One region of the Mesorhizobium bavaricum genome, then DNA from elsewhere that is predicted to be linked to it. Evidence: predicted binding sites of a transcription regulator. Region 1 holds the regulator's gene; each other region holds the start of a gene.
The links. Region 1 encodes PhoB, which activates phosphate uptake and scavenging genes when phosphate is short. Its sites were predicted from a motif close to TGTCATNNANCTGTCAT; they were not measured.
Positions count from the first base shown of each region.

Region 1 (7,829 bases):
TGCCGCTCGGCATCGGCATCGCCATCTTTCTCACCGAACTTTGCCCGCGCCCGCTGCGGCGCCCGATCGGCATGGCGGTGGAGCTGCTCGCCGGCATCCCCTCGATCATCTACGGCATCTGGGGCCTGTTCGTGCTGGCGCCCTTCCTGCAGACGACCGTGCAGCCATTCATCATCGGTACGTTCCACGGCATTCCCGGTCTTAACAGCCTGTTTGCCGGTCCGCCCTATGGCATTGGCCTGCTGACGTCGTCGCTGATCCTTGCCATCATGGTGCTGCCTTTCATCACCTCGATCACCAAGGACGTCTTCGACACGGTGCCGCCGGTGCTGAAAGAGTCCGCCTACGGCATTGGCTGCACGACCTGGGAAGTGACCCGCCGCGTGGTCATTCCCTATACAAGGATCGGCATCATGGGCGGCGTCATGCTCGGCCTCGGCCGCGCGCTCGGCGAAACCATGGCGGTGACCTTCGTCATCGGCAACGCGCACCGCATCAGTTCCTCGTTGTTCGCGCCGGCGACGACGATTTCCGCCACCATCGCCAACGAATTCACCGAAGCCGTCGGCGACCTCTACACCTCCTCTCTGGTGGCGCTCGGCCTGATCCTGTTCGTCATCACCTTCCTGATCCTCGCCATCGCACGCTACATGCTGATGCGCATTGACGCCCGCACGGGAGCCTGACCGATGTCGACAGCCACATCGCTTCACCAGAGCCGCAAGCGGAAGAATGCCGTGATGATGACGCTCTGCGTCGCCGCCGCGGGCATCGGACTTGCCTGGCTGGCGCTGATCCTCGGCGCACTGGTCTACAAGGGTACTGCCGGCCTGTCCTTCGACGTGTTCACGCAGATGACGCCGCCGCCCGGTGACGCCGGCGGCCTGCTCAACGCCATCTATGGCAGCGTGGTGATGACCATCATCGCCGTCATCGTCGGCACGCCGATCGGCGTGCTGGCCGGTACCTACATGGCCGAATACGGCCGCTTCTCGAAGCTCACCACCGTGGTGCGCTTCATCAACGACATCCTGTTGTCGGCGCCATCAATCATCATCGGCCTGTTCGTCTACGAACTGATGGTCCGGCCGATGGGGCATTTCTCGGCGATCGCCGGCGCCGTCGCGCTTGCCATCCTGGTCATCCCGGTCGTCGTGCGCACCACCGAGGACATGCTCAACCTCGTGCCGAACGCGCTGCGCGAAGCCGGCACTGCGATCGGTGCGCCGCGCTGGGTGGTTATCAAGTCGGTCGCCTACCGCGCTGCCCTGTCCGGCATCGTCACCGGCATATTGCTGTCGATCGCCCGTATCTCGGGCGAGACGGCGCCGTTGCTCTTCACGGCGCTCAACAACCAGTTCTGGTCGAGCAATCTCAACGCGCCAATGGCCAGCCTGCCTGTGACCATCTTCCAGTTCGCTCTCAGCCCTTACGAGGAATGGCAGCAACTGGCCTGGACCGGCGCACTCATCATCACATTGACGGTTCTCGCGCTCAGCATCTTTGCGCGCAGCCTGACAGGACGCAGAGAGGACAAATGAGCCAGATGTTGTCTCCAGACATGACGATCGCCGCCGAGGCAACCGCCAGCAAGGCCAAGATCGAGGTCAAGAACCTCAACTTCTACTACGGCCAGAGCAAGGCGCTGAAGGACATCACGCTGTCGTTGCCCGAGCGCAGCGTCACCGCCTTCATCGGTCCTTCGGGCTGCGGGAAGTCGACGCTGCTGCGCGTCTTCAACCGCATCTACGAACTCTATCCCAAGCAGACCGCCGAGGGTCAGGTGCTGCTCGACGGCCAGAACGTTCTGGACCGCTCGCAGGACCTCAACCTTTTGCGGACCAAGATCGGCATGGTGTTTCAGAAGCCGACGCCGTTCCCGATGTCGATCTATGAAAACATCGCCTTCGGCGTCAGGCTCTATGAGAAGCTCAGCAAGTCGGAGATGGACGGCCGCGTCGAGCAGGCGCTGAAGCGTGCGGCTCTGTGGACCGAGGTCAAGGACAAGCTCAACGCCAGCGGCCTCAGCCTCTCCGGTGGCCAGCAGCAGCGGCTCTGCATCGCCCGAACCGTGGCGGTGAAGCCGGAAGTCATCTTGCTCGACGAGCCGGCCTCGGCGCTTGACCCGCTGTCGACCGCCAAGATCGAAGAACTGATCGACGAGTTGCAAGCCGACTACACGATCGTCATCGTCACCCACAACATGCAGCAGGCGGCGCGCGTGTCGAAGCAGACTGCCTTCATGTATCTGGGCGAACTGGTCGAGTTCGACCGCACCGAGAAGATCTTCACGTCGCCCCGCGAGAAGCGCACGCAGGACTACATCACCGGCCGCTTCGGCTGAGCTCAGGCATACGAGGGACAGGATCATGGGCGAACACACAGTCGCTTCTTTCGACGAGGATCTCGGACAGATCAGCAGGCTCATCAGTGACATGGGCGATCTCGCCGGCTCGATGGTCGGTGGTGCCACCAAGGCGCTGCTGAATTCCGACAACGCGCTGGCACAGCGCGTTGTTTCAGACGACGCGATCATGGACGCGCGCCAGCGCGAGCTCGATGACCGCGCCATCACGCTGATCGCCAAGCGGCAGCCGATGGCCGACGATCTGCGCCATGTCGTCGGTTCGATCCGCATGGCCGGCGATCTCGAACGCATTGGCGACCTTGCCAAGAACATCGCCAAGCGCGTCGGCACCGTCGGCCTCAGCGTCACGCCGCGCGACCTGTCGCATTCCATTGACGGAATGGCGCAGCTGGTGCTGATCCAGGTGCAGGGTGTCATCGAGGAATATGCGGCGCGCGACGCCGCGGCCCTGGCGAAACTGCGCGCAGACGACGAGCGCATCGACGTCAAATACACCTCCGTGTTCCGCGAACTCCTGACCTACATGATGGAAGACCCGCGCAACATCACCGCCTGCACGCATCTTCTGTTCTGCGCCAAGAACCTCGAGCGGATCGGCGATCACGTCACCAACATCGCGGAGAATGCGTATTATGTTCTGACCGGTACGCAGTTGCCCGCCAATCGTCCGAAGCAGGACGAGACGACAATGTCCGCGCCGGCGGCATGATGACAGGGGTGACCAGTCGATGATCGCGCCACGCATCATGGTGGTGGAGGACGAAGAGCCGCTGGGCGTGCTGCTCCGCTACAATCTGGAGTCCGAGGGTTACCAGGTCGAGGTGGTGACGCGCGGCGACGAGGCCGAAATCCGGCTGCAGGAGAACGTCCCCGACCTTCTGGTGCTCGACTGGATGGTGCCGGCGGTTTCCGGCATCGAACTCTGCCGCCGGCTAAGAATGCGTCCCGAGACCGAGCGGCTGCCGATCATCATGCTGACCGCGCGCGGCGAGGAAAGCGATCGTGTGCGCGGCCTCTCGACCGGCGCCGACGATTATCTGGTCAAGCCGTTCTCGACCCCCGAATTCATGGCCAGGGTCAAGGCGCTGCTGCGCCGCGCCAAGCCGGAAGTGCTGTCCAGCGTGCTCAAGGTCGGCGACATCGTGCTCGATCGTGAATCGCACCGGGTCTATCGCAAGAAGAGCGAGATCCGGCTCGGACCAACCGAGTTCCGCCTGCTCGAGTTCATGATGCGTCATCCCGGTCGGGTGTTTTCGCGCAGCCAGCTGCTAGACAATGTCTGGGGCGAGACGATCTACATCGACGAGCGCACGGTGGACGTGCATGTCGGCCGGCTGCGCAAGGCGGTCAACAATGGCCGCATGCCCGACGTCATCCGTACCATTCGTGGGGCGGGATACGCGATCAGGGAAGATTGACTCCCGTCTGATTCACGCGACGTTCTTGCCGACGATGCCGGATCTTGTGTGAGTGCCAAGCGCGAAAATTTCCTGGTCGACGAAGGTCAGTGCGCGCATGGCGCAGCCTTCGCGGATCAGTGGCAGTTCGTTCGGCTCGGTGTCGAAGGAAATCGATTTCGAGTGCTGGCCGCCTGCGGTCTGGGCAATCGCCTCGCGCAATGCCGGCTCGATCAGGTCGAAGGCCGCGGCGCTGACACCGACCATGGCGACCGGCGCCGGATCGATCAGCGCGAAGAGGCTGCCGAGACCGTAGCCGAGCGCTTCGCCGGCCTTGCGATAGGCCTCGCGCTCGGGTCCATCGCTTTCGCGGGCCGCGGTCGCCAGGGCGCGCATATCGGCGTCGCTGACATCGGCGACTGGTTCTGCGTCCTCACTCATCTGCCTTGCGTTGCGCCAGATGGCGTAGTTGCCGGCATAGGCCTCGACGCAGCCGCGCCGGCCGCAGCGGCACAGCGCGCCGTTCGGCCGATGGATCATGTGGCCGAACTCGCCGCCCGATGAATGGGTACCGGTGAACAGTTCGCCCTTCAGCACCAGGCCCATGCCGATGCCGTGCGACAAAAGGATGGCGATGAAGTCGTCGCGGTAGCGATCAGGGTCGCGCCAGCGCAGCGCCACCGCCATCATGTTGCAGTCGTTCTCCATGGTGGCGGGAATGCCGAACTCGTCCTCGAGTATGTCGGCGAAGGCGATATCGGTGTGCGGCGTGATCGGCGACCACAACATGGCGCGGGCACGCGTGTCGGTGATGCCCTGGATCGCCAGCGCGATGCGGGCGACATTGCGGACGTCGAGATCGGGATCTTCGAGGCGGCGCCGCACGATGGCGACGCATTCGCCGACCAGCGCGTCGCGCGACATGGTCAGCGTGTCGAGCCGGCGCTGTTCCTCGGCGATCACTTGGCCGGCATAGTCGATGACGGCGACGGAGAGGAAGTTCAGCGACAGCACCACGGTCATCACTGCCGCTGCTTCCGGATTGAGGCTGAGGCCGACCTGCGGCCGGCCGCGTTTGAGCGAGCCGGCCTCGCTCGGCTTGCTCTCGGCCAAGATGCCTTCGCCGATCAGGTCGGAGGAGATCGCCGATATGGTCGAGTGGCTGAGGCCTGTGGTCGCGGCGATCTCGGTGCGTGACGGCTGTCCGGCGCGACGCACGGCCGCAATCACCATCGCCCGGTTGCGACGGCGCAGATCGTCGTGGCGGATTCCGACCGACATGTTTTTTCACATCCTCCCGGTCGCTGCAGCCTTTCGTGCCCCCCGAAGGCTGTCAGCGGAGCCTGAAGCGCGAAGCACCTCAGGCCTTGTTTCCGCGCATGTCGCCCAAAACCGCTGCGCACTTTTGGGCGACATGCGCCGATCAAATTCTGGCAGAAGCCTGCCATCCTGTCATTATTTATTCCGGGGCTCGAAAAAAATTCAGAGAGACATCAAAATCCATCAGAATCGATGTTGACAGCGTTCGGCTGTTGGATCAGTATTTTTTCGAGGCTCGAAAAAATAGAGCTTCTGTGCCGGCCTACGGGTCAGTTTGGTCGCGCCATACGCGGCGCAGGGAGGATAATATGAAAAGATTCACAGCCGCCATCCTGGCGGGTGTCGCCATGTCGCTGACGCTCGTGTCGGTCGCGCAGGCGAAGGACAAGGTCATCGGCGTGTCGTGGTCCAACTTCCAGGAAGAGCGCTGGAAGACCGACGAGGCCGCCATGAAGACGGCGATCGAGGCCGCCGGCGACAAGTACATCTCCGCAGACGCACAGTCCAATCCCGGCAAGCAGCTCACCGATGTCGAGAGCCTAATCTCGCAGGGCGCCAATTCGCTGATCATCCTGGCGCAGGATGCCTCGGCCATCGGCCCGGCGGTGCAGAAGGCGCTGGACGAAGGCATTCCGGTCGTCGGCTATGACCGGCTGATCGAGAACAAGGACGTCTTCTATCTGACCTTCGACAACAAGGAAGTCGGCCGCATGCAGGCCCGCGAAGTGTTCAAGGCCAAGCCGGAAGGCAACTACGTCTTCATCAAGGGCTCGGGTGCCGACCCGAATGCCGACTTCCTGTTCTCGGGCTCGATGGAAGTGCTCAAGGAGGCCATCGACAGCGGCAAGATCAAGAATGTCGGTGAGGCCTATACGGACGGCTGGCTGCCTGCCAACGCCCAGAAGAACATGGAGCAGTTCCTAACCGCCAACGACAACAAGGTCGACGCGGTGGTCGCGGCCAATGACGGCACCGCCGGCGGCGTCGTCGCGGCGCTGACGGCGCAAGGCCTGGCCGGCACCGTGCCGGTCTCGGGCCAGGACGGCGACCACGCCGCGCTGAACCGCATCGCGCTCGGCACGCAGACCGTGTCGGTGTGGAAGGACGCGCGCGAACTCGGCAAGAATGCCGCCGAGATCGCCTCGCAGCTGGCCGACGGCAAGAAGACGGGCGACATCGCCGGCGCCAAGGACTTCACGACGCCGGGCGGCAACACCGTCAAGTCGCTGTTCCTGACCCCGGTTGCCATCACCAAGGACAATCTCAACGTCGTCATCGACGCTGGCTGGATCAAGAAGGACGAAGTCTGCGCGGGTGTTGCCGCCGGCACCGTCGCGGCCTGCAACTAATAGCGGCCGAACCTGCTCGATATCAACGCCGCGGCCCAAAGGCCGCGGCGTTTTCTCAAAAGTTTTGTGTTTCCGCATCAGGCGGATAGCTTCTAGGCTGGGTTCCGGCATCCGCGTCAGACGGCAAGCCGGTGGGAGGAAATCATGACCGACACGACGTCCAACCCGCAGGTCGACACCGCGCGCGCGTCGGAACTCGGCGTGGTCGCCCGGTTCCTGAAAGCGACCGAGATCGACACCCGCATGCTCGGCATGGTCGGCGCGCTGCTGATCATCTGGATCGGACTGCACGTCATTTCCAGCCTGCGCCTTGGTGTCAATCCGCTCGATTTCGACAGCCGCACCTTCCTCACGCCGCGCAATCTGTGGAACCTGTCGGTGCAGACATCCGCGGTGGCCATCATGGCCTGCGGCATGGTGCTGGTCATCGTCATGCGCAACATCGACCTGTCCGTCGGTTCCGCCGAGGGCCTGATCGGCATGGTGATGGGCTTTGCGCAAGTGCATTTCCTGGTGCGGTTCGTCGGGCTCGAACTCGGCAATCCATGGATCTGGGTTCTGGCATTGGTCATCGGCCTGGCGCTCGGCCTGCTGATCGGCGCCTTCCAGGGTTTTGTCATCGCCTATCTCGAAGTGCCCGCCTTCATCGTCACGCTGGGCGGCCTGCTGGTCTGGCGCGGTGCCGCCTGGTGGGTCACCAGCGGCCAGACGGTGGCGCCGCTTGACGCCACTTTCCAGCTGATGGGCGGCGGACCGGCGGGATCGATCGGTGCGACCTGGAGCTGGGTTGTCGGTATCGTCGCTTGCCTTGCCGTGGTGTTTGCGCTGTTCAACGGCCGCGTGCAGCGCAAGCGTTTTCGGTTCCCGCTGCGGCCGATCTGGGCCGAGACGCTGCTCGGCGCCGTCACTTGCGCCGTCATCATGGGTGCGGTGTGGCTCGCCAATTCCTATCCATGGCCGATCGGCATCGTGAACAGATACGCGGCGGCCAACAACATCACCGTTCCCGAAGGCGGCCTGTTCATCGCCCATGGCATCGCCATACCGGTGCTGATGGCGGTCGCGGTCGGGCTGGTCATGACCTTCATCACCAACCGCACCCGCTTTGGCCGCTATGTCTTTGCCATCGGCGGCAATCCGGAGGCTGCCAATCTCGCCGGCATCAACACGCGCTGGATCACCATGAAGGTGTTCATGATCATGGGCGTGCTGGCGACGATCGCCGCCGCGATCTCCTCGGCCCGGCAGAATTCGTCCACCAACGTGCTTGGAACGCTCGATGAACTGCTGGTCATCGCGGCCGCCGTCATTGGCGGCACGTCGCTCGCCGGCGGTTCGGGAACGATCATCGGCGCCATGCTCGGCGCACTTCTGATGCAGTCGCTGCAGTCCGGC
Region 1 is NZ_CM165566.1:1,737,865-1,745,693, forward strand. It holds gene pstC (phosphate ABC transporter permease subunit PstC) at 1-686, shown strand, start outside; gene pstA (phosphate ABC transporter permease PstA) at 690-1,541, shown strand; gene pstB (phosphate ABC transporter ATP-binding protein PstB) at 1,538-2,344, shown strand; gene phoU (phosphate signaling complex protein PhoU) at 2,370-3,077, shown strand; gene phoB (phosphate regulon transcriptional regulator PhoB) at 3,097-3,786, shown strand; gene AC1RZR_RS08540 (ROK family protein) at 3,799-5,046, opposite strand; gene xylF (D-xylose ABC transporter substrate-binding protein) at 5,394-6,434, shown strand; gene AC1RZR_RS08550 (sugar ABC transporter permease) at 6,579-7,829, shown strand, end outside.

Region 2 (7,829 bases), 310 kb from region 1:
GACGGCATGACGATACGCAGCATCGATCCCACGACACCCTGCCGTCCGGCAGCGGCGATCGGCGCTGCCTTGATCGTATTGGCTGCCGTGCTGTTGTGCTGCCTCACGGCCTTTGCCGCCGAACTGCCGGCGCTGACGGGCCGTGTCGTCGACAATGCCGGCATCATCGACCCCGCCACCAAGGCGGCGCTGACGCAAAAACTCGCCGATTTCGAGACCAAGGGCTCCGACCAGATCGTCGTCGCCACCATCAATAGCCTCGACGGCGAAGAGATCGAACCCTACGCCAACCGGCTGTTCCGCTTCTGGAAACTCGGCCAGGCCGGCGAGAACAACGGCGTCCTGCTGCTGGTGGCCAAGAACGACCGCAAGATGCGCATCGAGGTCGGTTACGGGCTGGAAGGCACGCTGACCGACCTGCACACCAAGCTGATCATCGAAAACGACATGGTGCCGGCGTTCCGCGCCGGTGATTTCTCCGGTGGCATCAGCAAGGCCGTCGACGACATGGTCATGGTGCTGGAAGGCAATCCGGAGGAGCTGGAAGCGCGCGGTCACCGCAATCCCACTGATAACAGCACTCCTATCGACCCCATCGTCGCGGTGTTCCTGATCCTGTGGGGGACGATGTTCTTCGGCGGCTTGGCAATGGCGTTCCTGCCGCCGATGTTCGGCACGAAGCTGTCGCCGGGGGTGTACAAATGGCTGGGCATGACATTCCGTTACGGCCGCGGACCAAGCGGATCGTCGGGCAGCGGTTGGACGACGGGTTCTTCGTCGGGCAGCGGGTGGTCGTCGGGCAGTTCGGGCAGTGGCTGGTCGGGTTCGAGCGGCAGTGGCGGCGGGTTTTCCGGCGGCGGCGGTTCGTCCGGTGGTGGTGGTTCCTCAGGAAGCTGGTGAGACAAGATCATGGTGACACGACCGATCAGCCCGCAAGACCATGAGCGCATCGCCGCGGCGATCCGCGCTGCCGAAGCCGGGACCGATGGCGAGATCTATTGCGTCGTGGCGCATGCCAGCGACGGCTTCTTCTTCCCGGCCGCCTTCATGGCGACTGCAGGCATGCTGATCGTCAGCCTTGCCGTCGGCTACGGACTGGAGGCCTGGTGGCTGTCGATCCGGCTGCCGCATTTCGTCATCGCCCAGCTGCTGGCGCTGGTCTGCGTGCTGGCGTTGTTGTGGGCGCTGCCCGGCCTGCGCATCCATCTGGTGCCGAGGCGGCTGCGCTATCAGTCGGCGCACGCCAATGCGATCAAGCAGTTCCTTGCCCGCAACGTCCACCGCACCACGGCGCGCACCGGCGTGCTGGTCTTCGTCTCGATCGCGGAGCGCTACGCCGAGGTGGTCGCCGACTCGGGCATCGATGCCAAGGTCGGCCAGCATGTCTGGGATGGTGTCGTCCGCGACTTGACCGCGCATGCCGGCGACGACCGGCTTGCCGATGGCTTCGTCAAGGCGGTCGACTCGGTGGGGGCGGTGCTGGCCGAGCATTTCCCGGTCACATCGGGCGACGCCAACGAGCTCGACGACCATCTCGTCGAGATATGAGCCTTTCCAAGACGGCATCGAAGGCACCTCATTGAGGCGATGATCGCCTGTGAGAAAGCGATCGGCAGGTCGCCCTGACTCTTGCAATCGGGCGATGCGGGTTTATGGTTAACAAATCATGAATACGCTCACGATCGACATCCGGAAGGCCGAGCCGCGCGACGCTGGTGACATCGCCGAGGTGCACCTGCAGGCTTGGCGCGGCGCCTATTCAGGCATCATTCCGCACCGTACCCTGACGTCGATGATCAACCGCCGCGGCGCCGACTGGTGGGCGAATGCCATTCGCCGCGCCGCCACCGTTCTGGTCGTCGAGATCGGCGGCCAGATCGCCGGCTATGCGACGATCGGCAAGAACCGCGCCCGGGAACTGCGGCAGCAAGGCGAAATCTACGAATTGTACCTGCGCCCGGAATATCAGGGCATCGGGCTCGGCAGCCGTTTGTTCGCGGCAGCCAGGGCGCGTCTGGCCGATCACGGGCTGAAGGGCATGGTGGTATGGGCGCTGGAAGACAACCAGAACGCGCTCGCCTTCTATGCTGGCGCCGGCGGCCGTGATGTTGCCGAGGGTGTCGAAATCTTCGAGCAGAAGGCGCTGAAGAAGGTCGCTTTCGTCTGGGAGTGACAGCCCGGCCTTCCGGCCACTGCGTTCGTCGACCGTATCCAGCACCATTCGCCGCATTGCGCAGCGCCGCAGCGCCCGCTATCGATCGTTTCATCGATAAGAGGGACAAAGCCATGCGCATTGAAGCCATAGCCAGCGGAAAGAATCCGCCAGAGGACGTCAACGTCATCATCGAGGTGCCGATCGGTGGCGAGCCGATCAAGTACGAGATGGACAAGGAGGCCGGCACGCTGTTCGTCGATCGCTTCCTGCACACCTCGATGCGCTACCCCGGCAATTACGGCTTCGTGCCGCACACGCTGTCGGGAGATGGCGATCCCATAGACGTGCTGATCTGCAATACGCGCGCGCTGGTGCCGGGCTGCGTCATCAATGTCAGGCCGATCGGCGTGCTGATCATGGAAGACAATGCCGGCCAGGACGAAAAGATCATTGCCGTGCCGTCGCCGAAGCTGACGCTGCGCTACGAGAACGTCACCGAATACACCCAGCTGCCCGACATCACGCGCCAGCAGGTGCAGCACTTCTTCGAGCACTACAAGGATCTCGAGCCCGGCAAATGGGTCAAGATCGAAGGCTGGCACGATTCCAAATATGCCAAGAAGATGATCGTCGACGCGATCGAGCGGGCCAAGGCGAGCAAGTAGCCCGACTGGTCAGTTATCGACGCGGCCGAAAGCCGGCACGTCGCCGATGACGGTGTGCTTGTCCTTGCCGCAGGCGAACGTGCGGGCTTTCTCGTCGGCGAGTTTGCGCGCCTGATCGTTGGCGGCGGGATTGCCGGTGGCGAGCACCAGGCCGACCGTGCAGCCGTCGCGGGCCTCCATCTGGCCGACCTTGGCGACGAGCAGCACCTCGGTCGGCTTGTTCTGGTCCTCGGGATTGCTGATCGAGCGGCGGTGGATGGCGGCAAACGGCACAGCCTTGTCGCCGTTGGTCTCGATGCGCCACTCGACCTTGGCTCCGGAGGAATTGAAGCCGGAAAAACTCTCCCAGACGGATGTCAAGTCGCCGCCCGGCGGAAACCCATAGAAAAGCGATTCACGGGCGTCGTCATAGGCGACCAGCACGGGATAGCCGCGATAGCCGGAACAGGCGAGATCGGCCCAGTCGCCGTCGCCTTCCTCGGCCTGCGCGTAGGTCACGCAGTCCTTCTTCCAGTCGAGATCGGTGTAGGCGCTCGCAATGCCGTCGGCATGAGCCGCCTGACACAGGCCGGCGAGGGCAAGCGCGATCAGAATGGCACGCATGGCGGCCGATCTCCGTTGCAAGCCAACGCAGCGTAGCGCCAAACGCTATTTCTTCAAGCTCGCTTCGATCAGCAGGTCGGCGTTGCGGGCGACCGACTGCGCCGGGCCGCCGAGCCCGAACAACTGGCCGCTGATATAGGCGCCTTCGATCAGGAGCAGCAGGCCGTCGCCCAGCGTGTCAGGGTCTTGCGCTCCCATCACAACCGCCATGGCGCGCAGCCGTCGGCGCAGCTCCTGCTTGTTGGCCTCGCTGACCACACGGGCCGGATGGCCGTGTTCGGGATATTCGACCGCCGCATTGGTCATGCCGCAGCCGCGATATTCCGCCATCTGCGTGCGTTTGCCGATGCGGGTCAGGAAAGCCTTGATCTGGGCGCGCGGGTCGCCGGGATGAGCGGCGACCGCCTCATCGAAACGCTCCCAGTATTCCTGGTCGTATTGCCTGAGATAGGAGGCCGCCAGCTCATCCTTGGACGGAAAGCTGCGATAGAGGCTGGGCTTGGTGACGCCCGCGCGCCGGACGATCTCGTCGACGCCGATCGCCCGGATGCCGCGCCGGTAGAACAGGTCGTAGGCGACATCGAGGATCTTCTTGGCGGCTTTCGGCGGCGCCGATGCATGACCGTCGCTGATGGTCAGTTCAATATTTTTGTCCGTTGGCATCATGGAACTCGATTGACGTGTTACCGATCGGTACGTATTGATGTTCACACCCCTGCAACGTACCGGTCAGTAACATGATAGCTCAATTCCGTCCCTTTGGCCAGCGCTACGCCTTTGTCGTGGTCGGCGTCATCTTTCTTTGTTTGCTGGTCGCGGCCGGCTTGCGCTCGGCGCCTGCCGTCATGATGCTGCCGCTGGAGAACAGTTTCGGCTGGCGGCGCGACATCATCTCGCTGGCCGCCGGCGTCGGCATCCTGCTCTACGGCCTCACCGGTCCATTTGCCGCAGCCCTGATGGAGCGCATCGGGTTGCGCCGCACGTTGCTTGCCTCGCTGGTGGTGATGTCGGGCTCGACCGCGCTCAGCCTCTTGATGACCAAGCCCTGGCATCTGTTCATCACGTGGGGCGTGTTCTCGGGCATTGGTTCCGGCGCCGTCGCCAGCGTGCTTGGGGCCACTATCGTCAATCGATGGTTCAAGACCAATCGCGGTCTTGTCATGGGGTTGATGTCAGCCTCCAGTGCCTCAGGCATGCTGGTGTTCCTGCCGCTGATCGCCGCGCTGGCGCAGTCGGGTGGCTGGCAGCCGGTCGCCATCGCGGTTGCGATCGCCACAGCGGCGCTGATACCGCTGGTCTGGCTGCTGGTGCCGGAGCGGCCGGCTTCGATCGGCATGGTGCGCTATGGCGCCGAGGCCGACGACAAGCCGCCGACGCCGCCAGCATCGCAAGGCAATTTCCTCGCGCATACGTTCTCGACGCTGCGCCGCGCCGCCGGCACACGGGTGTTCTGGTACCTGTTCGCCACCTTCTTCGTCTGCGGCTTCACCACCAACGGACTGGTCGGCACGCATCTGATCGCGTTTTGCGGCGACATGGGCATCGGCGAGGTGGAGGCGGCCGGCCTGCTGTCGATGATGGGCATTTTCGACTTGATCGGCACAACGCTGTCGGGCTGGCTCACCGACCGTTTCGATCCGCGCAAGCTGCTCGGCGTCTATTATGGCATCCGTGGCCTGTCGCTGATCTACCTGCCCTATTCCGGCTTCTCGGCGACCAGCCTGATCATCTTCGCCGTGCTCTACGGCCTCGACTGGATCGCGACCGTGCCGCCGACGCTGAGGCTCGCCAACGAGGCGTTCGGCGACCGTAGCGGGCCGATCGTGTTCGGCTGGATCGTCGCCGGCCACCAGATCGGTGCAGCCACCGCGGCTGCCTTCGGCGGCACGATGCGCGAGCTGCAGGGCAATTATGAGCTGGCCTTCCTGATCGCCGGCATGACGGCGATCGCCGCTGCCTGTATCTCACTGCTGATCAACACCAGCCGCCCGGCGTTCGATCCGGAACCGCAAACGGCGTAGGTGCTATCGGTCAAGCTGCCGATCTCCCCCACGTGGGGGATCGGAGCTTCGCCGTCCGGGCGAGCCACCACGCGCTGTTGATCGTCAGAAAACTTTCATGATTTCGAGATGCGCCTGAAACATTGACGCTGGACTTTGGTGGCAATTTTCAAGCCATCCAGGAGACAGCCATGAACAAGCTCTCGATGACCCGTCGCGCTTTCGTCACCTCCGCCAGCGCCGTTGGCCTGGTCGGTGCTTCCAGCCTGGCGCTGCCTTACTATTCACGCGCCAACCAGCGCCCGGGCTTTACCCATGGCGTCCAGTCAGGCGATGTCGATGCCACCAGCGGCATGGTGTGGACGCGTACCGATCGCCCATCGCGCGTCATGTTCGAAGTGTCATCGACCGAAAGTTTCACCGATGCCGTCCGCCTGGCGCCGCTCGATACCTCGCCGGCCAGCGACTATACGGCCAAGCGGCTGCTCACCGACCTCGCTTCCGACCAGGACATCTTCTACCGCATGACGGCCGCCGATCTTGCCGATATCAACGCCCTCTCCGAACCGATCACCGGCCGTTTCCGCACCGCGCCCGCCTCCAGGCGCGACATCAAGTTCGCATGGTCGGGCGATACCGCCGGCCAGGGCTGGGGCATCGACGAGACCGGCATGAAGACCTACGCCACGATCGGCAAGCACACGCCTGATTTCTTTCTGCACTCGGGCGACACCATCTATGCCGACGGCGCCATGAAGGACGAGGTCGAACTACCCGGCGGTGGCAAGTGGAAGAACGTCGTGCTGATCGATGGCAAGCGCAAGGTCGCCGAGACGCTGGACGAATACCGGGACCAGTGGAAATACAACATGATGGACAGGAACGTGCTCGGCCTGAGCGCCATCTGCCCGACCTTCTACCAGTGGGACGACCACGAGGTGCTCAACAACTGGTCGGACTCGAAGGATCTCAGCGCCGACACCCGCTACACCGAGAAATCCATCCATGTGCTGGCGGCACGTGCGGCGCGCGCCTTCCATGAAATGACGACGATCCGCTACGAACCGTCCGAGCCCGGCCGCGTCTATCGCAAGATTGCTTACGGGCCGCTGCTCGACGTGTTCTTCCTCGACATGCGGTCCTATCGCGGCCCCAACGGTCCGGACATGCAGACCGAAATGACGCCGCAATCGCGGATGCTGGGCGAACAGCAGACGAAGTGGCTGAAGCGCGAACTGGCCAACTCGAAGGCAACCTGGAAAATCATCGCCGCCGACATGCCGCTCGGCCTCGTCGTCTGGGACGATGCCACCAAGAAGGCCGGCGCGGAAGCGGTCAGCAACGGCGACAACGGCCCGGCCAAGGGGCGCGAACTGGAGATCGCCGACCTGCTGCGCTTCATCAAGAACGCCGGCATCAGCAACACTGTCTGGCTGACCGCCGACGTGCATTACACCGCCGCGCATTACTACAATCCCGACAAGGCGCAGTTCCAGGATTTCAATCCGTTCTGGGAGTTCGTCTCGGGTCCGATCCATGCCGGCACGTTCGGCCCGAACGATTTCGACATGACCTTCGGTCCGGAGCTGAAGTTCATCAAGGCGCCGACCGCCGAGCAAGGCCAGAACCTGCCGCCGTCGGCCGGCCTGCAATTCTTCGGGCTGGTCGATATCAACGGCGCCAGCGAGCAGATGACGGTGCGGCTGATGGATCGCGACGACAATGAACTCTACAAGGTCACGCTCGACCCTGTGCGGTCTGCCTAAGCCGACCTTCGTCATCTCTGCAATGACGACCGCTGCCGGCGGTCGTCAATCGGGGTAGCAAACCATCGGGATGTTGGGCCAGACGGCGCTGTCGCAGTTGGCGGCGTCCTGCCTCTGCTTGAAGGAGGCGCTGACCGGCCCGGTCACCATCGGGTCGACGCCGTCGGGGGCGTCGGCGAAAACCTGCTCGGCAGACGGCGCATCGGACGGCAAGGCAGGCCGTGCCTCTTTCAGCGCCGCAGCCGACTGCGCGGCGTTGACCGCCAGCAGGACGGCAAAGGCAGCGGACGCGATGAGCGGCCAAAATCGGTTGAGTTTATCGGTCATGACGTTCGAACTGTCCGGGACCCGAAAGGTTCCCGCCTTGGTTAACAAAATCATCTCACACGCAGATGCTTAAGATTTGATGAGTATTTGGTGTCGCGCCGCCTCTTTCGCAACTGCGAAAAACCCTGTATGAGCCGCGCAACCGAAAGAGGCAGCGCCTTTTGGCCTGCTGCCCGCAACGCTTCCGAGACCAGAACATGAAAATTCGTAATATCGCGATCATCGCGCACGTCGACCATGGAAAAACCACCCTCGTCGACCAATTGCTCCGGCAATCCGGGTCGTTCCGCGACAATCAGCGCGTCGCCGAACG
Region 2 is NZ_CM165566.1:1,426,631-1,434,459, forward strand. It holds gene AC1RZR_RS06965 (TPM domain-containing protein) at 1-2, shown strand, start outside; gene AC1RZR_RS06970 (TPM domain-containing protein) at 7-900, shown strand; gene AC1RZR_RS06975 (TPM domain-containing protein) at 910-1,548, shown strand; gene AC1RZR_RS06980 (GNAT family N-acetyltransferase) at 1,667-2,173, shown strand; gene ppa (inorganic diphosphatase) at 2,287-2,820, shown strand; gene AC1RZR_RS06990 (hypothetical protein) at 2,830-3,423, opposite strand; gene AC1RZR_RS06995 (TetR/AcrR family transcriptional regulator) at 3,469-4,086, opposite strand; gene AC1RZR_RS07000 (MFS transporter) at 4,161-5,444, shown strand; gene AC1RZR_RS07005 (alkaline phosphatase D family protein) at 5,615-7,189, shown strand; gene AC1RZR_RS07010 (hypothetical protein) at 7,235-7,516, opposite strand; gene typA (translational GTPase TypA) at 7,714-7,829, shown strand, end outside.
Region 2: the regulator PhoB is predicted to act here: its motif matches at 5,527-5,543, upstream of AC1RZR_RS07005 (alkaline phosphatase D family protein).

Region 3 (7,829 bases), 380 kb from region 1:
GTCGTCCATGAACTGCCAGGTGTCGGCAAGAACCTGCAGGATCATCTCGATTTCATCATGGGCTGGACATCGAGGGATGCCGACATGATGGGCATCGGCCTGCGCGGTCTGCCTGGCCTGTTGCGGCATCTGCGGCGCTGGCGCAAGGATGGCGGCGGTATGATCGCCACGCCCTACGCGGAAGGCGGCGCCTTCCTCAAATCCGACCCGGCGATCGGCCGGCCCGACCTGCAACTGCACTTCTGCATCGCCATCGTCGATGATCATGGCCGCAAGCTGCATATGGGTTATGGCTTTTCCTGCCACGTTTGCGTGCTGCGGCCACATTCGCGCGGCGAGGTCGGGCTGTCGACGCCGGATCCGCTGGCGCCACCGCGCATCGATCCGCGCTTTCTGTCCGACGAACGCGACGCCAAGCTGTTGCTCAAGGGTGTCAGAATGATGCGCGGCATACTGGAGGCGCCGGCGCTGGCCAAATACCGCGCCAGGGAAATCTACACCGCCGGCATTTCGAGCGATGCAGAGCTGATGACCCATATCCGAGCCCGCGCCGATACGATCTATCACCCGGCGGGCACCTGCAAGATGGGTATCGATGATCTGGCGGTGGTCGATCCACAACTCAAGGTGCGCGGCATGCAGGCCTTGCGCGTCGTCGACGCCTCGGTGATGCCGACTCTGATCGGCGGCAACACCAATGCGCCGACGATCATGATCGCCGAAAAGGCGGCGGACATGATCAGGGAGGCTATCTGATCGGAAGTGTGGTCGAACCAGTAGTGCAGTTTTCGCCTGCTGTGAAACGTCCGGCGACGATTCAAGTCGCAATGCGGATGAACTGGTCTTACCAATGGTGCGATTTGTGCTTTCTCTTTTGCCGTCCTGCCCTTAGGATAAGTCTATTATTTCGCGATCCGAAATAAATATGGCCACAAGGGAGGAACCGGGATGGCTGGCAAGAAGATATTGATGCTCGTTGGCGAGTTCAGCGAGGAGTACGAGATTTTCGTCTTTGAACAGGCCATGCATGCGGTTGGCCACACGGTGCATGTCGTCTGCCCGGACAAGAAGGCCGGCGACATCCTGAAGACGTCGCTGCACGACTTCGAAGGCCACCAGACCTATACGGAAAAGCCGGGCCACGACTACATCCTCAACAAGACCTTCGCCGAGGTGAAGCCGGACGAGTATGATGCCGTCTATGCGGCGGGGGGGCGCGGGCCGGAATATATCCGCATCGACAAGCGGGTGCAGGCGCTGGTGCGGCATTTCCACGAAGCCGGCAAGCCGATCTTCACCATCTGCCATGGCGTGCAGATCCTGATCGCCGTCGACGGCGTGGTGCGGGGCCGGGAAGTGGCGGCGCTGCACTATTGCGAGCCGGAGGTGACGCTCGCCGGCGGCATCTATATCGACGTGGCGCCGACCGGCGCCCATGTCGATGGCAATCTCGTCTCAGCCAAGGGATGGCCGGGCCTGTCCAATTTCATCCGCGAATGCCTGAAGGTGCTGGGCACGGAAATCCGCCACGGCGAGATCCTGATGCGCGACGAGCGCCAGGCGGCCTGATCCAATTCCCGGAAAAGTGTACGGTTTTCCGCCCGGAATTGCGTCGAAAAGACATCCAGGAGTTGCCAATGCCGCCGCGCCCATGGTGCGGCGGCTCTTTATGCCGCTGCCCGGGCCTCGCGGAACGACACCAGCTTGCGGCGGTTTTCGTCCCACAACGCCAGTTTGACGCAACGCAGGCTGTCGAGCAGCGTCACGCGGCCGATGCCGCGCAGTTCGGGATAATCCCGCAGCACTTCCTGCAACCGATAGCCCGGCACCTTGGCGGAGAGGTGGTGGACATGATGAACGCCGATGTTGCCGGTGAACCAGTTCAGGACCGGCGGCAGGTCGTAGTAGGACGATCCGTGCAGGGCGGCATGCTGGAACTCCCAGTCGGCATCGTTTGCCCATTCCGTCTCCTCGAACTGGTGTTGGACGTAAAACAGCCAGATACCGGCCGAACCGGCGAGGATGACGATCGGCAGATGGACAACCAGGAATGCGCCGGGGCCGACGAACCAGATGAGGATAGCTGCAGCAACCGCAATGCCCAGATTTGTGGTCATTGACGATACCCAGGGCGTCAGGCCGCCCCGCATCATGCCGATGGGCAGCCTTTGCTCGAAGATGAACAGCCAGATCGGCCCCAACCCGAACATCACCAGCGGGTGGCGATAGAGACGGTATGCAAGGCGGCCTCGCCATGACATTTGCCGGTATTCGGCAACGGTCAGCGTCCTGATGTCGCCCATGCCGCGCTCGTCAAGATTGCCGGCGCTGGCATGATGCGTCGCGTGCGCGCGCCGCCAGCAGTCGTAGGGCGTCAGCGTCAGGATGCCGAGCGCGCGGCCAATCCAGTCGTCGGCATAGCGGTTGGCGAAGAAGGACCCATGGCCGCAATCGTGCTGGATCATGAAAATGCGCACCAAAAACCCGGCGGCGGGCAGGATCAGGACCAGGCCCCACCAATGGCCATAGGCATAGGCAGCCGAGGACAGTCCCCAGAGCACGGCGAACGGAATGAGGGTGATGGCGAGTTCGACGGCGCTGCGGCGCCTGTCAGGCTTCTTGTAGCGCGCCAGAATCTTAAGCCAGGCGCGCTTGCTGTTTGCGGCCGCCTCAGGGGAAATCATGTTCATCAGGAAGCATAGGCGGGGCGCCCCGCCACCGCAAGGCAAGCTCACGCAAAATTACTGTGCGTAATTGTCGCGTGGCTCAGCGGTCGAGCCAGCCAATCGGAGCTTGATCAGCGTGTTGGTTCACCCCCGAGCGGTGAGCTTTGAAGCGTCGCTGAGGCCCGCTGCTCTCTCTGTCGCTTGAGCATCGGGTTTTCAATTGGCGGCCGGTCTCTACTCGCGGTCGAGGATGGGACAGCCACGCTCGGTTCCAAAAGTGACGCGCACGCGGTCGCCGTCCTGTCTGCCGCGGACCGTGATCTCACGGCGGCCGACGGACTCTATCCTTGCCCGACGGATGCCCATTCGCTCCGCTTTGTCGAGAGCCCGGTCTTCCGTGCAGCCTCGCCACTGACGGCGGTCGTGGCGCTCTCGGCGATCGTCACGGCGGATGTCTTCGCAATCGTTGTAGTTGGGATCGCAATCTTCCAGGAGTTTCAGCCGCGGGCCGTGTTTGCCCAGTTCCAGCTGCAGACTGTCCGCCTGTGACGGAAAGGCCACCAATGTGACGGCACCGAGGCCGACAAGCGCCGACAGCAATGAGGTGATCGAAACCTTGCGCATTAAGTCCTCCATGTGAACCACACCGCATCTGTCATTAGATGGTTCGGTTCTGTCAGGCTATTGCCGATAGAGGTTTGCTGACAAGATTGGTCGTTGGGTTACTGTCGGCGCCAGCCGGCGTCACCGTCCTCCGCGCCGTCGAGGCGGTCGAGCAGCTCCCTGAACCGGTCGGGAATGTCGGCCTCGGTGCGGAAGGCCGGCAAGGTGCGCAGAAAGCGCGTCACCGTCTCGGCGCCGAACTGCCTCCTGACCTCGGCGGCCAGCCCTTCTCCCTTTTCGCCTTTGTTGCGGGTCATCATCTTAAATCCTGTGTCGGCTTCGAAACTCCTCCAGCAAGGGAATGGTTCCCGCATCACGTGGCAAGCAAAGCCGGCGGTTAGGGTAAAATTTGAATTAAAATCGAAGGACCTTGCCATTCCTAGTCCTGCCCCGGCCGAGAGCCTCCACTATCGCTTACCCCTTGATTTTTGGCCGCCAAACCTCGATATCGGGCTCAAAATCCACATCATTCGAGATTGACGGGAAACGGCGATGAGCGACCAGGCAAAAGACGAACGCGCGCCCGATGAAGTCGAGGCAACCGAGGCCAATGCCGAGCGCACGGAAGGCAGCATCGATGGCGACTATGAAGCCCTTGTGCGGCTGCTGAAGGAAAATGAAGAACTGAAGGACCGCGCGCTGCGCGTTGCGGCCGAGATGGAAAACCTGCGCCGCCGCACCGCGCGCGACGTGCACGACGCGCGCACTTACGCGGTGGCGAATTTCGCGCGCGACATGCTGTCGGTGTCGGACAATCTGCGCCGCGCGCTTGACGCCATCCCGGCCGAGGCCAAGGCATCGGGCGATGCCGGCTTCAAGGCGCTGATCGAAGGCGTCGACCTCACCGAGCGCGCCATGCTGTCGGCGCTTGAGCGGCACGGGGTCAAGAAGCTCACGCCGGAAGGCGAGAAGTTCGATCCCAATTTCCACCAGGCGATGTTTGAGGTGCCCAATCCGGATGTCCCGGCAAACACCGTGGTCCAGGTCGTGCAACCGGGCTATTCGATCGGTGAGCGGGTGCTGCGCCCGGCCATGGTCGGCGTCGCCAAGGGCGGTCCCAAGCTTGCCGCCGGCGAAAAGCCGGTCGAGCCGGGGCCTGTCAATGAGCAGGCCGAGAAGGATGCCTGAACGGACAAGCGAATAGCGAATAGCGAGTAGCAATAAGGAAATACGCAATAGCGGCTTCGTGCTATTGCCTACTCGCTACTCACTCTTTTCATCGTTCGCTTCATGAACCCGATCGCGCTTCTCGACTATGCCGGTGTCGCCGTCTTTGCCGCGACCGGGGCGCTTGCCGCTTCACGCAAGCAGCTCGACATTATCGGTTTCCTGTTCCTGGCCAGCGTCACCGGCATCGGTGGCGGCACATTTCGCGACCTGATCCTCAACGTGCCGGTGTTCTGGGTGGGAAACCGCGACTATGTGCTGATCTGCGCGGTGGTGGCCGTTGTGGTGTTCTTCACCGCGCACCGCGTCGAATCTCGCTACAAGCTGCTGCTCTGGCTCGACGCCATCGGGCTTGCCGCGTTTTCCGTGATGGGCGCGGCCAAGGGACTTGCCATCACCGGCTCGCCGGCGGTGTCGGTGATCACCGGCATGCTGACCGCCACATTCGGCGGTATCCTGCGTGATCTTCTGGCCGGGGAGCCTTCGGTGCTGCTGAAGCCGGAAATCTATGTCACGGCCGCCCTCGCGGGTGCCGCCATCTTCACAGCAGGCGATGTCGCCGGCTTGCCACAGATTGTTTCAGGATGGGCCGGCTTCGCCGCGGCATTCGCCGTGCGCGGCGGCGCGCTTCGTTTCGGCTGGGCGTTTCCCCCCTACAAGAGCCGGCCCGGCCGGCGGCCGGAAGACATCCCGTGAAAAGAAGGGAATAGCGAATAGGGAGTAGCGGATAGTGGCTGTTGCCGCGCAACTCCCGCCACTACTTCCTATTCGCTATTCGCTATTCGCTATTCACGCCGCGAAACGCTGGGCTTCCCCGCCATAGTAGTTGACGTAGCGGGCGCCGATTTCCTTGACCGGCATCACGACGAACACGTCGACAGTCGAGAATTCGCGGTCGATGACGCAGCCATCGCCGATGCGGGCGCCGACGCGCAGGTAGCCCTTGACCAGCGGCGGCATCGCCGCGATCGCAGCCTTGGCGTTGACCGCCTCGATCGGCATCAGATCCATCGAACAGTAGCGTCCGGACACCGCGCGCACGTCCCAGGCGGAATTCGTCCGGCAGTGGTGGGCGAGATAGGTGAGCGCCTCGGCATGCGCTGCCGGCACGGTGCCGTGGAAGGAAGCGCAGCCGGTCATCACACCGATTTCATAGTGGTTGATGTAGGCCCAGATACCTTGCCACAGCGCCTCGATGGTGCGCTTCGAGCGGTATTCCGGCAAAACGCAAGAGCGGCCGAGTTCCAGAAAACGCTGGCCGGGGTGACGGGCGATGAGCTTGGTCAGCTCGAATTCGCCTTCCGAGTAGAACCCGCCAGCGGCGGCCGCGATTTCTTGCCGCAGCAGGCGATAGGTGCCGACGATGCGGCGATGTTCGGGACCGGAGAGCGAGGTATCGAAGACAAGCAGATGGTCGCAGAGCGGATCGAACCGGTCGGCGTCGCGGCGATCCTGCGCCTGGAACAAATCTTTCCTGGCGCCAAGTTCATCGTAAAACACCCGGTAGCGGACTTCCTGTGCGGCCGCGATCTCGGCCTCGTTGCGGGCGAGCCGCACTTCGAGATTACCGATTCGGGCGAGTGCTGCGCCCTTTATGACGGAATCGACGTTACGCCCGGCAAGCAAGGCGCTGCTGGCGTTCGGCCGAGTGTCACATTCCGGCATAACTGTATGCACGAGTGATTCTCCTTCGAGCCATCCCTCTTGGCACGGGGATACGGTGTAGGTGCAACAGGATTGTGACAGTACCGTGATACGACGTCGTGGGCAATACTTCGTCGGCTGGCGAATACGGTCAACCGGCTACCTTGCAGGAGGAAACGGACCGGCGCAGAGGAAGAAAAGCGGCTCAGGCCGCGACCTGTCCCTCGACGGCATTGACCAGCGCGTCAGGGTCGAGTGGCTTGGTGACGAAGCCGCTGGCGCCATGAGCCAGCACCGCATGGCGGGTCTTTTCCTGGCTGTCGGCCGACAGCACCATGATCGGCACCGGCGGCACGGCGGTTTCCTCCTCGTGGCGGCGGATGGCGGCGATCGCGTCCAGCCCGTCCATGACCGGCATGTGCAGATCCATCAGAACCACGTCGAACCGGTTCTTGTGTCCGGCACCGGTGACAGCCTCGACGGCGGCCTTGCCGTTGCCGACCACTTTGACGCGGTGCCCGGCCTTCAGCAGCGTGGCGCGGGCAAGCATGGCGTTGATGTCATTGTCCTCGGCGATCAGCACCGACAGTCCCCGCTGGCGGCTGCCGATGGCACGAAGCGCGGGGGCGCCACCCTTTTCCGGCTGCGGCTGGGCTAGGGTGGGAGCATGGCTGCTCAACAGCACACGCAGAAGCGTTCCGCCCCGTACCGGCCTGGCAAGGAAGGTTGCGTAGCCGCTGGCGCGGAACTCGCCGAGCATGCCGCGGTCGGTCGGCGCGATCAGCGTGATGGCCTCGCAGTCGGCGAAACCGCTCTGGCGCAGGCGCTTGAGCAACCTTCCGTCGCTCTCTTCCATGGCCGCGTCGACCAGGAGCACATCGCAGCCGTCGGCGAAGGGCGCCGCCTGCGCGACGGTGGTGGCGATGCCGACCGCGCCGCCATTGGCGCGGATGGTGCGGGCGATGGCATCGGCTTCGACGGCGTTTTTCGACAGGATCACCGCGTGTTTGCCCGAGAGCGCGTTTTGCCGGCTCTGCGGTGCTTCGGTGGCCGATATTGCCGGGATTTCGAAGACGAATTCGGATCCCTGGCCGAGCCGGCTGGATACTGAAATCGTGCCGCCCATGGCCGCCACCAGGCGTTTGGAGATGGCAAGGCCAAGGCCGGCCCCGCCATGCGTGCGCGTCGACGTGCCGTCGGCCTGTTCGAACTCTTCGAAAATGCGCTCCAGGTCCTCGTCATGCAGACCCGGACCGGTATCGGCGATGGTGAAGCAGATGCGGTCGGTGGTTTCGGTGCGTGCGCGTGCGATGCTCACCAAAACGCCGCCGCTGTCGGTGAACTTGATGGCATTGCCGATGAGGTTGAGCAGCACCTGCCTGACCTTGCCCGGATCGGCAGTGATCAATTGCGGCACGTCGGGCTCGACGTGGCAGCCGAGCCCGATATCCTTGGCGAAGGCGCGGGCGGCGAGCAGTTCGATGATGTTGTCGGCGATCTCGCGCACCGACATCGGCTGCGGCTCCGGGTCGAAGCGTCCAGCCTCGATCTTGGAGTAGTCCAGCAGATCCTCGATCAGGGCCAGCAATGCGCTGGCCGAGGTCGAGACGGCGCCGACATAGGTCTGCTGTTCCGGTGACAGGCTGGTGTCGGCCAGCAATCTGGCCATGCCCATGATGCCGTTCATCG
Region 3 is NZ_CM165566.1:2,116,073-2,123,901, forward strand. It holds gene AC1RZR_RS10280 (GMC family oxidoreductase) at 1-756, shown strand, start outside; gene AC1RZR_RS10285 (DJ-1/PfpI family protein) at 949-1,569, shown strand; gene AC1RZR_RS10290 (fatty acid desaturase) at 1,668-2,690, opposite strand; gene AC1RZR_RS10295 (hypothetical protein) at 2,901-3,290, opposite strand; gene AC1RZR_RS10300 (hypothetical protein) at 3,389-3,589, opposite strand; gene grpE (nucleotide exchange factor GrpE) at 3,822-4,457, shown strand; gene AC1RZR_RS10310 (trimeric intracellular cation channel family protein) at 4,560-5,192, shown strand; gene olsB (l-ornithine N(alpha)-acyltransferase) at 5,286-6,161, opposite strand; gene AC1RZR_RS10320 (PAS domain-containing hybrid sensor histidine kinase/response regulator) at 6,346-7,829, opposite strand, start outside.
Region 3: the regulator PhoB is predicted to act here: its motif matches at 6,225-6,241, upstream of olsB (l-ornithine N(alpha)-acyltransferase).

Region 4 (7,829 bases), 160 kb from region 1:
TCTTGTCGCTCATCGCTATAACCCGTGCTTCGGAGCAGTTTTGAGAAAATGGCAGACGGTAATAGATTCTTCCCGGCCCCGCGCCTGATCCTCACCGCTTTGGTGGCGGGCGTGCTGGCCGGCGCGGTCGCGGTATATGTCAGCGAGAGCCGGTCTGGCAACAACGCACCGGCACAAGTGGCCATCGGCGACAGCAAGGACGATGTCGCCTGTGCCGCCAAGAGCGACCGCGCCAAGAAGATCGCGGCCTCGGCGACTGGCGAGGTTGCCGCGCTGTTGCCGGCCGATCCGCCGCAATCGTTGAAGGCGCTCGCCTTCAACGGTCCGGACGGCAAGCCGATGACGCTCGCCGATCATGCCGGCAAGACGGTGCTGCTCAATCTGTGGGCGACGTGGTGCGCGCCGTGCCGTGCCGAAATGCCGGCGCTCGATGCGCTGCAGAAGGAAAAGGGCAGCGATGCCTTTCAGGTGATCGCCGTCAATGTCGATGCCGGCGACGATGTGAAGCCGAAGAAGTTCCTCAGCGAGACCGGCGTCGAGACGCTCGGCTACTACCGAGATTCGACGATGACGCTGTTCAACGACCTCAAGACGCGCGGCCTGGCGCTTGGTCTTCCCGTCACCATGCTGATCGACGGCGAGGGCTGCCTGATCGCCCATATGAATGGCCCGGCCGAATGGTCGGGGCCGGACGCCAAGCGGCTGGTCGAGACGGCGCTCAAGCCCGAAAGCCTCTAAAGCGCGGCGCGTCTAAACGGGTGGTGCGCTTCAAACACTGAACCGCCTTAGGCCCTGTTCAGACCGAGTGCAGGCGCGGGTGCGAAGGCCAGGACGCTTCTGTCGCGCTCGCCGGCGGCGTCATTGCCGACCCTGGGTGCGACGACACCGGTCAGGTCGCCGAATTCCTCGATGAGGCCGGGCCTGCCGATATAGTAGCCCTGGCCGATCTCGCAGGCTTCGGCATCGAGGAATTTCAGTTCGCCGAGCGTCTCGACACCCTCCGCCAGAACCGGCAGGCCGAGGCCGCGACCAAGCCCCAGAACGGCGCGCACGATTGCCGCGACCTGACCGTTCTTGTCGACGGATTTGATGAAGGAGCCATCGATCTTGATCTTGTCGAAGGGAAAGGCACGAAGGTTGGAAAGCGAGGAATAGCCGGTTCCGAAATCGTCCATGGCCACGCGCACGCCCAGCGCCTTGACCTGCCGCAAGGTCGCCAGCGCGCGCGGCATATCCTTCACCAGCGCGGTCTCGGTGATCTCCAGCTCCAGCCTGCCCGGCGCAAGACCGGAATTCAGCAGTGTCTCGTGGACCTTGCGGCTGAAATTCGGATTGTGAAGCTGCACCGCCGAGACGTTGACGGCCACCGTCAGTGGATTTTCCCAGCGGGCGGCTTCCTCGCAGGCCGCCGTCAGCACCCATTCGCCAATCTGGCCGATGGCTCCGCTGTCTTCGGCCACCGGAATGAATATCGTCGGGGGCACGTCGCCGCGCGTTGGATGCCGCCAGCGGATCAGGGCTTCGAAGCCGACCATCTTTCCGCTGCTGATCTCCTTCTGCGGCTGGTAGACGAGATAAAACTCCTTGCGCGCGACGGCCTGGCGCAGTTCGTGCTCCATCACGCGTTTGTCGCGGGCCTCGGCCCCCATCGAGGCCTCGAAATACCGGTATGTGTCCTTGCCTTCGGTCTTGGCCCGATAGAGTGCGGTATCGGCGTGGGTTATCAGGCTGGCCTGGTTTTCGGCATCCGATGGATAAAGCGCGATGCCGATACTGGCTGACACGAGGCCGCCGCCGACTGACAGCCTGTTTTCCTCGCGCATCGCGTTCAGCACGGCGTTGGCGATGCGGCCGGCCTCCAACGGGTCGGTCAGGTTTGGGGCGATGATGGCGAATTCGTCGCCGCCCAGCCGCGCAACCATCTGTCCTTGACGAAGAATGCCGGTGACGCAATGCGCAACCTTCTGCAGCATGGCGTCGCCGGCGCCGTGCCCGTACAAATCGTTGACCTCCTTGAACCGGTCGAGATCGAGCAGCAGAAGCGCCAGGTGGCCGCTTTTCCTGACCCGGCCCATCGTAACGATTTCCATTTCGAGCCGGCTGGAAAAGCTGCGGCGATTGGCAAGTCCGGTCAATGGATCGAAATGGGCAAGGCGCAGGATCTCCTGTTCCGCCTTCTTGCGCTCGCGAATGTCGCGGACTGCAATCACGTTGTGAGGTTTGCCACAGTAGTCAATGGTCCTGGCGATCAGCTCGACGGGAATGCCCGTGCCGTCGTGGCCGCGCAATTCGGCCTCATGCGGCTGCTCGCCGAAGCCGGACATATCGGACCCGAAGAGGTCGTCAAGCTGCATCTCGTTCAGCGTCACGGTTGCCATGCCCGTCAGCTTCGCCATGCTGTCATTGGCGCTGATGATGCGGTTGCCGTCGCAGACGATCAGCCCCTCCACGGCGGCGTTGGCCAGACCGTGCATGCGGTCGGCCTCGAGCTTCTGGCGGCGGAAGCGCAGATCGATCCAAAGTGCCGTGCCCGAGAGAATGAGGATCACCAGGCTGGCGGCCGCTACGGCAAAGGCCTGCGAAGTGGGCTCGATCGTGTATGGCGATATCTCGATCGAGGAATCCGGGACGATCGACACCGCGCCCATCGCGATGAAATGCAAGGTGCAGATCGCCAGCGTCAACAGCACCGCGCCGCCCAGTGTCGCAGACAGCGATGGGCGACGCAGGACAACAACGAGTGCCAGGGCGGCAAGCGTTACCCCCGCCAGCAAGGAGACCGCCACCAGCAGAGGGTTCCATTCAATCCGGCCCTGCACCTCGAATGCCGCCATGCCGATGTAGTGCATGGTGGCGATGCCACCGCCAAGAATGGCGCCGCCGACGAGATAATGGTCGAGCCCGTTGCGCAATGTGGCGACCCACATGCCGCCGGCGGTCAGGACGACGGCGGCGGCAAGCGAGAGCGCGGAGAGTTCCGGGTTGTATGCGTTGGGTATTCCCGGCGTGAACGCAAGCATGGCGATGAAATGCGTTGCCCAGATACCAAAGCCGGTCGACGCCGCCGCAATCATCAACCAGGCAAGCCGGTTTCGATTTGTCGATCTGCCGACGTGGTGAAGCAGGTTGACGGCAGAAAAGGACGATATCCCGCAGATCAACGCGGCGAGCGCGACCAGTCTCAGATCGTGTTCGTTGACGATACAATTGTAGACCGTCAGCATCTTCTCTAACCTGATCTATCGGAAATGAAGAAGGCAATATGATAATATGATGGTGATTGATTAGCGCTTGGCCGTTGAAGGATCGATTAAGTACCCTGCAACCCTGGCGTGCTTTCCAGGGTAGGGCGGCTCGTCACGCTATGCCAGGCGGCTGGTCGAGGCGGCAATGGGCCCATCAGGCTGAGCGCAAAGCGGTCGGCGGTCGTCGACAGCTCTACCATGCTCATTTGATCGCTGAGCCGGCTTGGTATTTTCTGTCCGTGGTCTTTCCGGCCCGAGGGAACGCTAGTTTAGCCGGGTATGAAGTTCACAAAACAGCAATAAAACCGTTGTCCGATTGTCATGGCCGACACATATTGCCTTTGCGGGAGTGCCCCTTTCGCCAATGACAAACGGGAGATGAAACATGAAGTTGTTCGGCTTCGCGGCCGGTGTTGCCGCCACCTTGACCATGCTTTCCACCACCTCCGCTTTCGCCGTCACCCAGATCAGTTGGTGGCATGCCATGACCGGTGCCAATGCCGAGGTGGTCGACAAGATCGCCAAGGATTTCAATGCCAGCCAGAGCGACTATGAAATCCTTCCTGTATTCAAGGGTACTTATCCCGAGACGCTAAATGCCGGCATTGCTGCCTTTCGTGCGGGTCAAGCGCCCGACATCATCCAGGTGTTCGATGTGGGTACCGGCGTCATGATGGCCGCCGAAGGCGCGATCAAGCCGGTGGCCGAAGTGCTGACCAGCGCCGGCATGACCTTCGACAAGAGCCAGTATTTGCCCGGCATCGTCGGCTATTATTCGAAGCCGGACGGCACCATGCTGTCCTTCCCGTATAACTCCTCGTCGCCGATCCTCTACTACAATAAGGACATCTTCCAGAAGGCGGGGCTTGATGTGAACAACCCGCCGAAGACGTGGAACGAGGTGTGGGAAGACGCCAAGAAGATCAAGGCGAGCGGCGCAGCCTCCTGCGGCTATACCTCGACCTGGTTGACCTGGATCCACCTTGAGGCCTTCGCTGCTTGGAACGACGTTTCCTATGGCACCAACCAGAACGGACTTGCCGGCACCGACGTCGATCTCAAGATCAATGCGCCGATCTTCGTCAACCATTTCCAAGCGATCGCCGACCTGGCCAAGGACGGCACTTTCAAATATGGCGGCCGCACCTCCGAAGCCAAGCAGATCTTTCTTGCCGGCGAATGCGGCATCTTCACCGAATCGTCGGGTGGCCTTGGTGACATTGCCAAGTCAGGCATGAACTATGGCATCGGCCAGCTTCCCTATGATAGCGACGCCAAGGGCGCACCCCAGAACACCACGCCGGGCGGCGCCAGCCTGTGGGTGTTCGGCAACAAATCGGACGAGGAATACAAGGGCGTTGCAACATTCTTCGCCTACCTGTCCAAGACCGAAGTGCAGGAATATCTGCATCAGAAGTCGGGTTATCTGCCGGTGACGCTCGCTGCCTATGAGGCCACCAAGAAGTCCGGCTTCTATGACAAGAACCCGGGTCGTGAGACGCCGATCCTGCAGATGCTGGGCAAGGCGCCGACTGAGAATTCGAAGGGCGTGCGCCTTGTCAACCTGCCGCAGGTGCGCGACATCGAGAACGAGGAGTTCGAGAAGATGCTGGCCGGTCAGCAGACTGCCCAGCAGGCGCTCGACAACGCGGTGGCACGCGGCAACAAGGCGATCCAGGAAGCGATCGGGAACTGAAGCGATTTGTCTCAGTTAAATCTCGTCCACGCAGACTCGCGTGGACGATTTCCTGAATAGCGAGGGAAATCACCCTGTCTCCACGCGTCGCCTTTCCCAACAAGACCCTGCCTTACCTGCTGGTGGCGCCGCAACTCGCCATTACGCTGATCTTTTTCTACTGGCCGACCGGTCAGGCGCTCTACCAATCGATGCTCAGAGAAGACCCGTTCGGACTGAAGAGCAAGTTCGTCGGGCTTGCCAATTTCCGAAAGGTGCTGGCCGACCCGGCCTACCTCAATTCGATCAAGGTCACGGTGGTGTTTTCGCTGGCGACCGCGATCGTCGCCATGGGGGTGGCACTGCTGGTTGCCGTCATGGCCGAGAAGGTGGTGCGGGGCAAAGGACTCTATCGCACGCTGATGATCTGGCCGTATGCGGTGGCGCCGGCGATTGCCGGCATGTTGTGGCTGTTCCTGTTCAACCCATCGATCGGTTCGCTGGCCTACGCCTTGAGAGGCCTTGGTATCGACTGGGACCCGTTGCTCAACGGCAACCACGCCATGATCCTGCTGGTGTCTGCAGCTGCCTGGAAGCAGATCAGCTACAATTTCCTGTTCTTCGTCGCCGGACTGCAAGCGGTGCCGAAGACGCTGATCGAGGCGGCGGCCATGGACGGTGCCGGGGAGACCAAGCGCTTCTGGACCATCGTCTTCCCGCTGCTTGCGCCGACGACCTTTTTCCTGCTGGTCGTAAACACCGTCTATGCCCTGTTCGACACCTTCGGCATCGTCCATGCAGTCACCGGCGGCGGGCCGGGAAAGACGACCGAGACGCTGGTCTACAAGGTCTACAATGACGGTTTCGTCAATCTGATCCTGGGCGATTCGGCGGCGCAGTCGGTCATCCTGATGGTCATCGTCATCTCGCTCACGGCCATCCAGTTCCGCTATGTGGAACGCAAAGTCCACTATGGCTGAGGGCGAGCAATGATCGGCCAGTCCCCGCTCCGCACCGTCATCGCCCACGCGGTGCTCATCCTCGGCATACTGATCGTCGCTTTCCCGATCTACTACACCTTCGTCGCCTCCACGCAGACGCTGCAAACCATCCTCAAGCCGCCATTGCCGCTCTTGCCCGGCGACCAGTTCTGGAACAATTACAGCGAGGCACTGTTCGGCGGTGTCGGCCGCATCGGCGGCGTCAGCGTCGGTCGATTGCTGCTCAACACCACGATCATGGCGCTCGGCATCGCGGTGGGGAAGATTTTCATCTCGATCCTGTCGGCCTATGCGATTGTGTTCTTCCGTTTTCCGCTGCGGATGGTCTTCTTCTGGCTGATCTTCATCACCCTGATGCTTCCCGTTGAGGTGCGCATCCTGCCGACCTACAAGGTGATGGTCGATCTCGGTATGATCGACACCTATGCCGGCCTGATCATCCCGCTGATCGCCTCGGCCACCGCAACGCTGTTGTTCCGTCAGTTCTTCATGACCATTCCGGGCGAACTGGTCGAGGCGGCGCGTGTCGACGGCGCCGGGCCATGGCGGTTCTTCTTCGATATCCTGTTGCCGCTGTCGCGCACCAACATCGCGGCGCTGTTCGTCATCCTCTTCATCTATGGCTGGACGCAATATCTGTGGCCGCTGCTCGTCACCAACAGCAACGACATGAACACCATCGTCATCGCGCTGAGGAAGATGGTGTCCTTCGCCGATGCCGACACCCAGTGGCATCTGGTCATGGTCACCGCGATGCTGGCCATCGTGCCACCGATCCTGGTCGTGGTGCTGATGCAGCGCTGGTTCGTGCGCGGACTGGTCGATTCCGAAAAGTGAGAAGCCAATGGCGACCGTTGATCTGAAGGATGTGAAGAAGGTCTATCCCGGCGGCGTCGAGGCCGTGAAGGGCGTCTCCATCGGCATTCCCGACAAGGAGCTCTGCGTGCTGGTTGGGCCATCCGGCTGCGGCAAGTCCACGCTTTTGAGGATAATCGCCGGGTTGGAGACCATTTCTTCCGGCACTGTCGCTATCGACGGCAAGATCGTCAACACGATCGGCCCGACCGAGCGCGACATCGCTATGGTGTTCCAGAACTATGCGCTCTATCCGCATATGAAGGTCTACGACAACATGGCCTACGGGCTGCGCAATCGCGGTACGCCCAAGGACGAGATCGACAGCAGGGTTCGCTCGACTGCCAGGGTGCTGGAGCTTTCCGCGCTGCTTGACCGGCGCCCGCGCGAGCTTTCCGGCGGTCAGCGCCAGCGTGTCGCCATGGGCCGCGCCATCGTGCGCAATCCGAAAGTCTTCCTGTTCGACGAGCCGCTCTCCAACCTCGATGCCAAATTGCGCGGCCAGATGCGGGTCGAAATCAAGAATTTGCAGCGCTCGCTCGGTGTCACCTCGGTCTATGTCACCCACGACCAACTGGAGGCGATGACCTTGGCCGATATCCTCGTCGTCATGAATGGCGGATTGGTCGAGCAGACGGGCGCGCCACTCGACATTTACGAGAAGCCGGCCTCGACCTTCGTCGCCTCCTTCATTGGCGCGCCGCCGATGAATCTTCTGCCCCTTTCGCAAGGGCCGGCTGGCCCGGCACTGACTGATGGCAAGACGATTGACTTTGCGCCTGCGAACGCCGTCACGCTCGGCTTCCGCCCCGAGGATGCCGACGTCACCTTCGGTGCCGAGGCAACGTCCGGCGCGCTCATCCTGCCGGCCATGGTCGAGGCGGTGGAACCGGTGGGAGCCGAAAGCTTCCTTCACTGTGCGGCAGGCGGCAACCGCATCGTCGTGCGTGTTGCCGGCCGTGCAACAGCCAAGCCCGGCGACCAGTTGCGCGTCGTGGCCAAGGCTGAGAAACTTCACTGGTTCGACGGGACAGGAAGACGCTTGTAGCCCGG
Region 4 is NZ_CM165566.1:1,898,265-1,906,093, forward strand. It holds gene argH (argininosuccinate lyase) at 1-13, opposite strand, end outside; gene tlpA (thiol:disulfide interchange protein TlpA) at 49-738, shown strand; gene AC1RZR_RS09310 (putative bifunctional diguanylate cyclase/phosphodiesterase) at 786-3,224, opposite strand; gene ugpB (sn-glycerol-3-phosphate ABC transporter substrate-binding protein UgpB) at 3,631-4,941, shown strand; gene ugpA (sn-glycerol-3-phosphate ABC transporter permease UgpA) at 5,016-5,900, shown strand; gene ugpE (sn-glycerol-3-phosphate ABC transporter permease UgpE) at 5,910-6,758, shown strand; gene AC1RZR_RS09330 (sn-glycerol-3-phosphate import ATP-binding protein UgpC) at 6,766-7,824, shown strand.
Region 4: the regulator PhoB is predicted to act here: its motif matches at 3,552-3,568, upstream of ugpB (sn-glycerol-3-phosphate ABC transporter substrate-binding protein UgpB).